One region of the Proteus sp. GOKU genome, then DNA from elsewhere that is predicted to be linked to it. Evidence: predicted binding sites of a transcription regulator. Region 1 holds the regulator's gene; each other region holds the start of a gene.
The links. Region 1 encodes Fur, which represses iron uptake genes when iron is present. Its sites were predicted from a motif close to ATAATAATGAGAACNACTATCAA; they were not measured.
Positions count from the first base shown of each region.

Region 2: a site for Fur is predicted at 1,242-1,264, ahead of EHE21_RS03205 (TonB-dependent siderophore receptor). Genes of this name have one in related genera too.
Region 3: a site for Fur is predicted at 775-797, ahead of exbB (tonB-system energizer ExbB). Genes of this name have one in related genera too.
Region 4: a site for Fur is predicted at 740-762, ahead of fepB (Fe2+-enterobactin ABC transporter substrate-binding protein). Genes of this name have one in related genera too.

Region 1 is NZ_CP034105.1:1,163,037-1,165,248, forward strand. It holds gene EHE21_RS05355 (DUF817 domain-containing protein) at 1-607, shown strand, start outside; gene fur (ferric iron uptake transcriptional regulator) at 687-1,133, opposite strand; gene fldA (flavodoxin FldA) at 1,323-1,850, opposite strand; gene ybfE (LexA regulated protein) at 2,125-2,212, opposite strand, start outside.
Region 2 is NZ_CP034105.1:683,096-685,307, forward strand. It holds gene EHE21_RS03200 (ATP-binding cassette domain-containing protein) at 1-1,146, shown strand, start outside; gene EHE21_RS03205 (TonB-dependent siderophore receptor) at 1,279-2,212, shown strand, end outside.
Region 3 is NZ_CP034105.1:701,383-703,594, forward strand. It holds gene metC (cystathionine beta-lyase) at 1-617, opposite strand, end outside; gene exbB (tonB-system energizer ExbB) at 947-1,966, shown strand; gene exbD (TonB system transport protein ExbD) at 1,973-2,212, shown strand, end outside.
Region 4 is NZ_CP034105.1:4,126,336-4,128,547, forward strand. It holds gene EHE21_RS18790 (energy transducer TonB) at 1-626, shown strand, start outside; gene fepB (Fe2+-enterobactin ABC transporter substrate-binding protein) at 815-1,771, shown strand; gene EHE21_RS18800 (FecCD family ABC transporter permease) at 1,778-2,212, shown strand, end outside.

The DNA of each region.
Region 1 (2,212 bases):
GGGAAAGCTAGAAACATGGGATGAATTAAAAGCGATCTGTTTTTTCCACATTGTTGGGTTTGTGATGGAATTATTTAAAACATCAGCGGCAATTGGATCGTGGAAATACCCTGATTTTGCTTATACAAAATTGTGGGAAGTCCCTTTGTTTACAGGGTTTATGTACTCTGCGGTAGGAAGTTATTTAATTCAAGCATGGCGTTTTTTAAAAGTACGAATTGAACATTATCCACCTTATTGGATGGCAACTTTGGTTGCTCTCGCTATCTATATTAATTTCTTTTCTCATCACTTTATCGGTGATTATCGCTGGTATTTAACTGCCTTTATTTTAGGTCTTTATGCTCGTAGTGTGGTTTATTTTACTCCTTATGATACTGAGCGAAAAATGCCTTTATTACTCGCTTTTGTTCTAATAGGTTTCTTTATTTGGCTTGCTGAGAATTTCGGTACATTTTTTGGTGTTTGGCAATATCCTAACCAAATTGGTGCTTGGTCTGCTGTACATGCAGGCAAATGGGGCTCTTGGTCACTATTGGTTATTGTCACATTTACCATTGTGGTTCATTTAAAACATATTAAGCACAGTATCAGTGTGGCTAAGTAGAGTTATCCTCGGATTTTAGGCAATAAAAAAGGAACTGTGAACAGTTCCTTTTTTTTACTGAGAGATTATCCAGAATGAATTATTTCTCATCATGTGCGTGGCTATCTTCTTTGCAATTGCCTTCAGCGCAGTGGCCATATAAGTAAAGGCTATGATTGGAAAGCTTGATACCATGACGTTCAGCGATGTTTCTTTGGCGTAATTCAATTGCATCGTCTGTAAACTCGATAACTTTACCACAATCAAGACAAATTAAGTGGTCATGATGGTGTTGTTGAGTTAATTCAAATACTGATTTACCACCTTCAAAATTATGTCGGGTAACAATACCAGCATCATCAAATTGGTTTAAGACGCGATACACTGTTGCCAGACCAATCTCTTCACCGATATCGATGAGTTTTTTGTAGAGATCTTCAGCACTGACATGATGGCACTCAGGATCCTGGAGCACTTCCAAGATCTTTAAGCGAGGAAGTGTAACTTTTAACCCAGCATTTTTTAACGCTTTATTATTGTCGGTCATGCGGATTTAATCCTGTTGCTAATGGTGAATTTAATTTTTGTGCTCACAAATAGGTTTTATTCATTAATACTCGGGTGAATAAATAACCTCATTGATTATAGGCATGATATTTAAAAATAAACACCCCACCTATCACACTATCTTAGCACACCATTGAATAATTATCATTCTCAATATTGAGTATTTATTTTATCCCAGAATTTCGTCTAGGCTCATTTCTTCTTTGATTTGAGCAACCCAAGCGTCAACACGCTCTTCGGTTAATTCTGGTTGACGATCTTCATCAATCGCAAGACCGATAAAATGATTATCATCTGCAAGCCCTTTAGAGGCTTCGAAATGATAACCTTCTGTTGGCCAATGACCTACGATAACTGCGCCACGAGGCTCAATAATATCGCGGATAGTACCCATTGCATCACAGAAATATTCTGCGTAGTCCTCTTGGTCACCACAACCAAATAGTGCAACAAGCTTACCATTGAAATCAATATCTTCTAGTGTTGGGAAAAAGTCATCCCAATCACATTGTGCTTCACCATAATACCAAGTAGGAATACCTAGTAACAGAATATCGAACGCTTCGATGTCTTCTTGACTGGATTTTGCAATATCATGAACTTCGGCATTATCAGCGCCCAGTCTTTCTTGAAGCATTTTGGCAATATTTTCAGTGTTGCCAGTATCACTGCCGAAGAATATTCCTATGATTGCCATAAAGTGAGATAACCTCTTTTATTCTAAATTCGTTATATTTCAAATTGTAGCGTTATTGACTACGTATATTTTCACAAGTTACATACTTTCTTGTATGTTTCCAGTGACTCATTCACTTGTCACCTAGCTACACTTCAAAATATTTAGAGTATATTTGTCTGTGTTTGAACAATTACTAGTGAAAGATAAGCATTGTGTTTTCATAATAGAAAACTAAAAACGTATTTTGACGAAAATAGCAGGCTAATTCTGTCGAATTTGTGTGGTTTATCTGCTAGCTATTTTTGTTTTGATGCATTTTTAAGGCGTGATTTTGCGCCAATTGCTCTAGTAATATTTCTTCAATAAGCTCACTACGACTG
Region 2 (2,212 bases), 480 kb from region 1:
AAACAAGAGGCTACACTTCAAACTGCGGAGAACGTTGCAGTAAAAACATTGGCTGATTTTGCACAACATCAGGCGTTATTGCGTAAAAGTGGACGCAATACACAATTTTCACAGCAATTACAGCAAGATTTGTTAGCGCAACATCACCAACAGGTACAGTTATTACAGCGGAGTTTACCTTACCATTTAATTTTTTCTCTCTGCATTCAGGGTATTTTTATCGCAGTTCTCGTGTTTGGTGTGATAAATGTTGATGCTAACAAACTCACCTTAGCGCAGTGGTTAGCTGTTGTCGTATTAATTGCTCGCTTTATTGAACCGTTATTTCAGCTTTCTCATATTGATCAAGCATTAAGACAAAGCAAGCAGTCACTAACATTAATTAAAAACGCATTGGATGCTCCTACATTACAAAGCCCAAAACAGAGTGATACGCCTAAAAGCAATGACATTCGTTGTGAACAACTGGATGTGAATAATAGTTTAGGTACGCCGATCCTCTCTAACATAACAGCGCTATGCCCCGATAAAAAAATGACGGCAATTGTCGGCAGTTCTGGTGCAGGTAAAACAACATTACTACGTGTTTTAGCGCGTCTTATTGATGCGGATAAAGGGCAAGTTTTTTATGGAGATAAAAAAGTTAACGACTTATCTGGGAGTGTATTAGCGCAAACAAGACAAATCGTATTTCAGCATAACCAGTTAATTAGAGGCACTTTACGCTGGTCATTATTACAAGATGAGCAATCAACAATCAGTGATAAGGATATTTTACAGTTACTCAATGCATTGAATTTACCGTTGATTCAAACTGATTTAGATGAAGATGTAGGAGAACAAGGTGACCGTTATTCTGGAGGACAAAAGCAACGATTATGCTTAGCGCGTTCATTATTAGCCGATCCTAAGATCTTATTTTTAGATGAACCTACGGCAAGCCTTGATACAGTCAGTCGTGAAAAAGTGGCTCTTTATCTTGAAAACCTAACATCCACTCGAGTCGTGATCACTCATGATCCGGATATTGCCAAACGGGCGGATCATGTCATTGTGCTTGATGATGGAAAAGTCATTGAAGAAGGTTCTCCTGATGTATTGTTGTTATCTTCAATATGGTTCTCACGTTTTTGTGGATCATATTGAGTTTTTCGATCTTCATTAGTTGTTGCGTAATATCGATTGGCAATCGAAAGAGATAATTTGGCAATCGAAAATACCTTAATCCCAAAATTGATAGAGTGATAACCATTATCATTTGAATATTTTGGGATAGGTATGGTTTACATTTCTTCTTTAGCTGACTTAGATAAAACACAGAAATTATCACCAGTATTAAATCAACGCACACAAAATAAATTGGCATTAACACAATGCGCTATTTTGTGTTCTACCGCTTTATTTTCACTTTCTGCTATCGCTAATACAGCAACAGAAAATAATAAAGAAGTCGATGTTTTGGTGGTGACGGAAAGCACAGCACAACACCGCGATAACCTTGCTCCAGGCGTTAGTACATTAAGTAAAATGGCACTTAAGCCCAGAGAGATCCCTCAAACAGTCTCTGTGATAGACAGAGAGCAAATAGAAACTCAAAACTTAAATACCCTTGATGAAGTAATGACTCGCGCTAATGGGGTTACTAGCGCACCTTTTGTTTTATTAACAACAGCTTATTACGCTCGTGGCTTTCAAATCAATTCTTTTGAGCTTGATGGTGTTCCTGCTTTAATGGGAAATATGGCAAGTTCGCCGCAAGATATGGCTGTTTATGAACGTGTTGAGATCTTAAAAGGCTCTAACGGATTAATGCATGGAATGGGGAATCCTGCGGCAACCGTCAATATGGTACGTAAACATGCACCTTTAGACGATCAATTAAAAGCAACATTTACGGCTGGAAGTTGGAACCGTTATCGCGGTGAAGTCGATGTGGGCGGGCGTTTAAATCAAGACGGTAGTGTCCGTGGTCGAGTTGTAATGGCATGGGAAGATAAAGATTTCTTCTACGATATTTCAGATCAAAAAACACGCTTAATTTATGCCACTGTTGATGCTGATTTAACATCTAACACGCTATTACGCACAGGTATTCAATATCAAACAATCGATTCCATCACCAATATGGCTGGTGTGCCAATGGGGAAAGATGGGAGCGATTTACATCTTTCTCGTAAAACCTATTTAGATGCTGATTGGGATAAATTCAAAT
Region 3 (2,212 bases), 460 kb from region 1:
TGGATTGAAATATCGACACCCAATGTTAGTGGTTTAAGCAGTAATCCTGCCGCCCAAGTGTTATCAATCATAATAATGATTTCAGGGTTATATTGGCGAACTGAATTGACTATTCCTTGTAGATCTTGAATTTCCATCGTGATTGATCCCGGAGATTCAAGAAAAACAATTTTTGTTTCAGGACGTAGCAATTGGCTGATCTCTTTGCCGATTAAAGGATCAAAGTAGGTCGTTGTGACTGAGAATTTACGTAAGATCTGATCACAAAAATTTTGAGTCGGATCGTAGGCAGAGCCTGTCACGAGAATATGAGAACCTTGCTCAACAAATGCGAGTATAGATTGCGTAATCGCCGCTGCACCTGAAGGAAATAGTGCACAGCCTGCACCTTGCTCTAATTCAGTTAACGCTTCTTGTAAGGCAAAATGGGTAGTTGTGCCTCGACGTCCATAAAAAAGTGTACCTTCTGCCCGTTTTTTCGTTGCTTCACGTTTTTGTGCAACGGAATCAAAAATAACGGATGATGTTCGTTGTATAATTGGGTTTACTGCGCCTTGGGAATATTTTTTAGCTCGACCAGAAAGGAGGAGTGAGGTTTCTTGTTTTTTTAGCGTCATCCTTAATACCTTCTTTTAATTGATGGTGTGTTTACCTCAAGTTAATTCATTTTTTGGATAAGTACAAAAGGCTTGCAGGGTAGTTGATAAAATTTCACGTTACGTGAAATAACGATAATTTGTCTTAAAAATCGACAAATGAAAAAAAAATAGCCAAATAGTAATGATAATTACTATCAAAATGCTTCATGTTTGATATCATTTGAGCGTTTTCTCTTTCCTGATGGCAAACAGGATGATTGTAAGCGAACGATTTTGGGTAAGTAGTGGCGTAAAGATGTCATTACTGAATAAATAAATAGATAAAAAAGAGAGTAAAAGGCCAACTGATGCGTAATTTGACAGCTTCTATTCTATTGGCAATCGGTCTGACAGGCTCTGCTTTTGCGGATACGACTCCTGCCACACCAACTGAACAGCCAACTACTGCTGCCGTTTCTTCAACAGCTTCTACACAGGGAACTGCTACACCGACAATAGTCACACCAACAACTGCTACTTCTACCACGGAAACGGGTAATGAAGTGAAAGCAGTCGGTACTGAAACCGCTAAGCCTGAAGGTGAAAATACACCTGCAACAACGGCTGAGAATTCAGAAAATGCACCTTTAGCGACAGAAAATGCATCGTCAGAAGTACAACCTGAAATGGTTGCTGGTGGCGGATTTGCTGAAGATTTATCTGTAATGGGTATGTACCGTAACGCAGACTTAGTCGTTAAGAGTGTCATGATTGGCTTACTGTTAGCCTCTATTGTCACTTGGGCACTATTTTTCGCGAAAGGAAGCTACTTAATTTCACTGCGTCGTCGCCTAAGAAATGAGACAGCTCAGTTAGTTGAAGCTAAATCACTCAACGATGCGTTAGCGATTAGCAAAAAATTTGGTAATAAAAGTGCAACCGCTGATTTCTTTAATGATGCAGAATTAGAGCGTACTTACTCTCAAGAAAGTAAAGTGGCTTCAGGTATTAAAGAGCGTGTTGAAATGCGAATGGAACGTCGCGTTGCAGCAATTATCCGTGAATTAGGTCGCGGTAATGGTTACTTAGCCACCATTGGTGCAATTTCTCCTTTTATCGGTCTTTTCGGTACGGTTTGGGGGATCATGAATAGCTTTATCGGTATTGCTCATTCTCAAACGACAAACCTTGCTGTTGTTGCACCAGGTATTGCAGAAGCGCTATTAGCAACCGCGATTGGCCTGATTGCGGCAATTCCAGCGGTTATTATCTATAACATTTTTGCTCGTATGATAGCGGGTTATCGTGGTGAAATTGGTGATATCGCAACAGGTGTGGTGACATTAGTCAGCCGTGATTTAGATATCGAAAACAGCAAAGCAAGGTAATGAATTATGGCAATGCGTCTTGGTGATGATTCAGGTGATGATAATGAATTGCATGATATCAATGTGACGCCTTTTATTGATGTCATGTTGGTTCTGCTCATTATCTTTATGGTGGCGGCACCTTTAGCTACTGTTGATATAAAAGTAAATTTACCCGCTTCAAGTGCAAAACCACAACCTCGCCCTGAGAAGCCTGTTTATTTAACAATTAAGTCGGATAAACAAATTTTCATTGGTGAAGAGATG
Region 4 (2,212 bases), 1.2 Mb from region 1:
TATTTTCACCTCCTCAACAATCTACAGTCGTGCCGGAACCTTTAGTGGAAACGGAGCCACAAGAAACGCCTATTGTTTTACCCATTGCCGAAAAAGGGGAGTTTGTTGAAGCACCAAAGAAAATACCTGAAAAAATAAAAGAAAAGCCTATACCTATAAAACCAATTACACCTGTAAAAAAACAGGTGGTGCAAGAAAAAGTAGAGCCGATAAAACAGCGTGATTTAGAAAGCCAAGTAGCGCAAACGACTTCAGAAGCATCGGCAGAAAGCTTAACGCAACATACGGCAAGCTCGTTAGCAGGAAGAAGTCATGCATTAAGCGAGAAAGGAATAGGGCAAGGCGAATCTGATAATCACTATATTAGTTCACTGCGTCGAGAAATAGAGCGCCATAAACGTTATCCATCACAAGCACGTCGCATGCAACATGAAGGTCAGGTGGTGGTGAGCTTTTCACTAACCTCTGAAGGTGTGATTTCAAGGGTTGAGATAGAAAGTACCTCGGGTATTTCCTCTCTTGATAATGCGGCTATTGCTGCGGTTAAACGTGTAAAGCCCATAGGCCCTAAACCTGAAAACCTATTGAATCCTTTGATTGTTTCATTAGATTTTCAATTAAATTAATAAAATAACGGAAACACCTGAGTACAACTTGGACTTGGGTGTTTTTTTATAAAGTTGTTTTTGTGCGCTCATTCTCACTTTTCCGATCACAAACCCATAAATCCTTATTGTTAATGATATTGATTATGATTAACATTAATAATTACATTTATTATTTAAAGTAAAGATTATTTACTTGGAAAGTGGTCATGTTTAAATCCGTTGTCTCTATTGCCTGTCTTTTTATTTTTTCTTTTATTGTTAATACAGCAAATGCTTCTGATGTTGGCGCTGATAGCCAATCTTGGCCTCGCACTTTTACCAACGTTGATGGCACTAAAACTGAAATTAACGCAAAACCTCAGCGTATTTTATCGGCATCAGTTTCTATCACCGGAACGCTCCTTGCAATGCAAGCTCCGGTGGTTGCCAGTTCAACGGCGGCAAATGGCCAATTTTTTGCCCAATGGGATAAAGTGGCAAAAGAGAGAAAGGTTGAAAAACTGTGGTCTGCGGGCAGTGTTTCATTAGAGATGGCTTATCTTTATGCACCTGATTTAATCGTTGTTTCCATCAATGGTGGTGATACGGTCTATCCTCAAGTTGAACAATTTAAACAAATCGCGCCGACCATTGTTTTAGATTACGGCAAACAGAGCTGGGAAAGCTTGGCGTTACAATTGGCACAAGCAACAGGACAAGAAGAAGAGACCGCTACACTATTACAGCATTTTGCAAATATAGTAAAAGAAGGGAAAGAAGCGCTACAACTCCCTGAAGGTCAGGTCAATATTATCTCTTATTTTGGCGCTGGTACTGTTAATCCCGTTTCGCTAACCACCAGCCCTCACGCGGTATTATTACAACAACTCGGTTTTACCATTGAAAGTGCAGATCTTGCGTGGCAACCGAAAGATAAACCCGTTTCAGATTTTGTGTGGGCTCAATATGAGCATTTAACACAACTCACTGCACCTACAACGTTCCTATTAAGTGGAACCGCCAAAGAAGCCGATGTATTTATGGCTGATCCCATTCTTGCCAATCTACCTTCTATAAAAAATAATCAAGTTTATGGTTTAGGTGCAAACTCGTTTCGTATTGATTATTACAGCGCGCAAGAAATTATCAGTGATATGGTTACGCGCTTTGGCCAACAGAAGTAATAACGCATGTTCACTTCTCACCATAGCATAAAGTGGGGAATAAGAGGCGCTATTCTTCTATTGCTCTGTTTTGCACTATTAAGCTTATTTGTAGGAAGCCGACCTGTTTCTATGTACACAACATGGCAGGCTTTTATCGATTTTGATACGACAAATAGTGAGCACTTATTAGTGCGCTATCTACGCTTTCCTCGCACATTATTAGCAATAGTGATTGGTGTCGCATTAGGCGGAGCCGGAACACTAATGCAAGCTTTGACTCGCAACCCACTCGCTGATCCGGGCTTGTTTGGCATTAATGCTGGAGCCATGGTTGCGATTGTCTCTTTAATTGCGCTAACGGGGATCACTGATGTCACTATTTACATGTGGTTTGGTTTATTAGGGGCTTTCTTCGCAGGTATTGGTGTGTATCTTCTTGGCGGGGTAAGACACGGACTT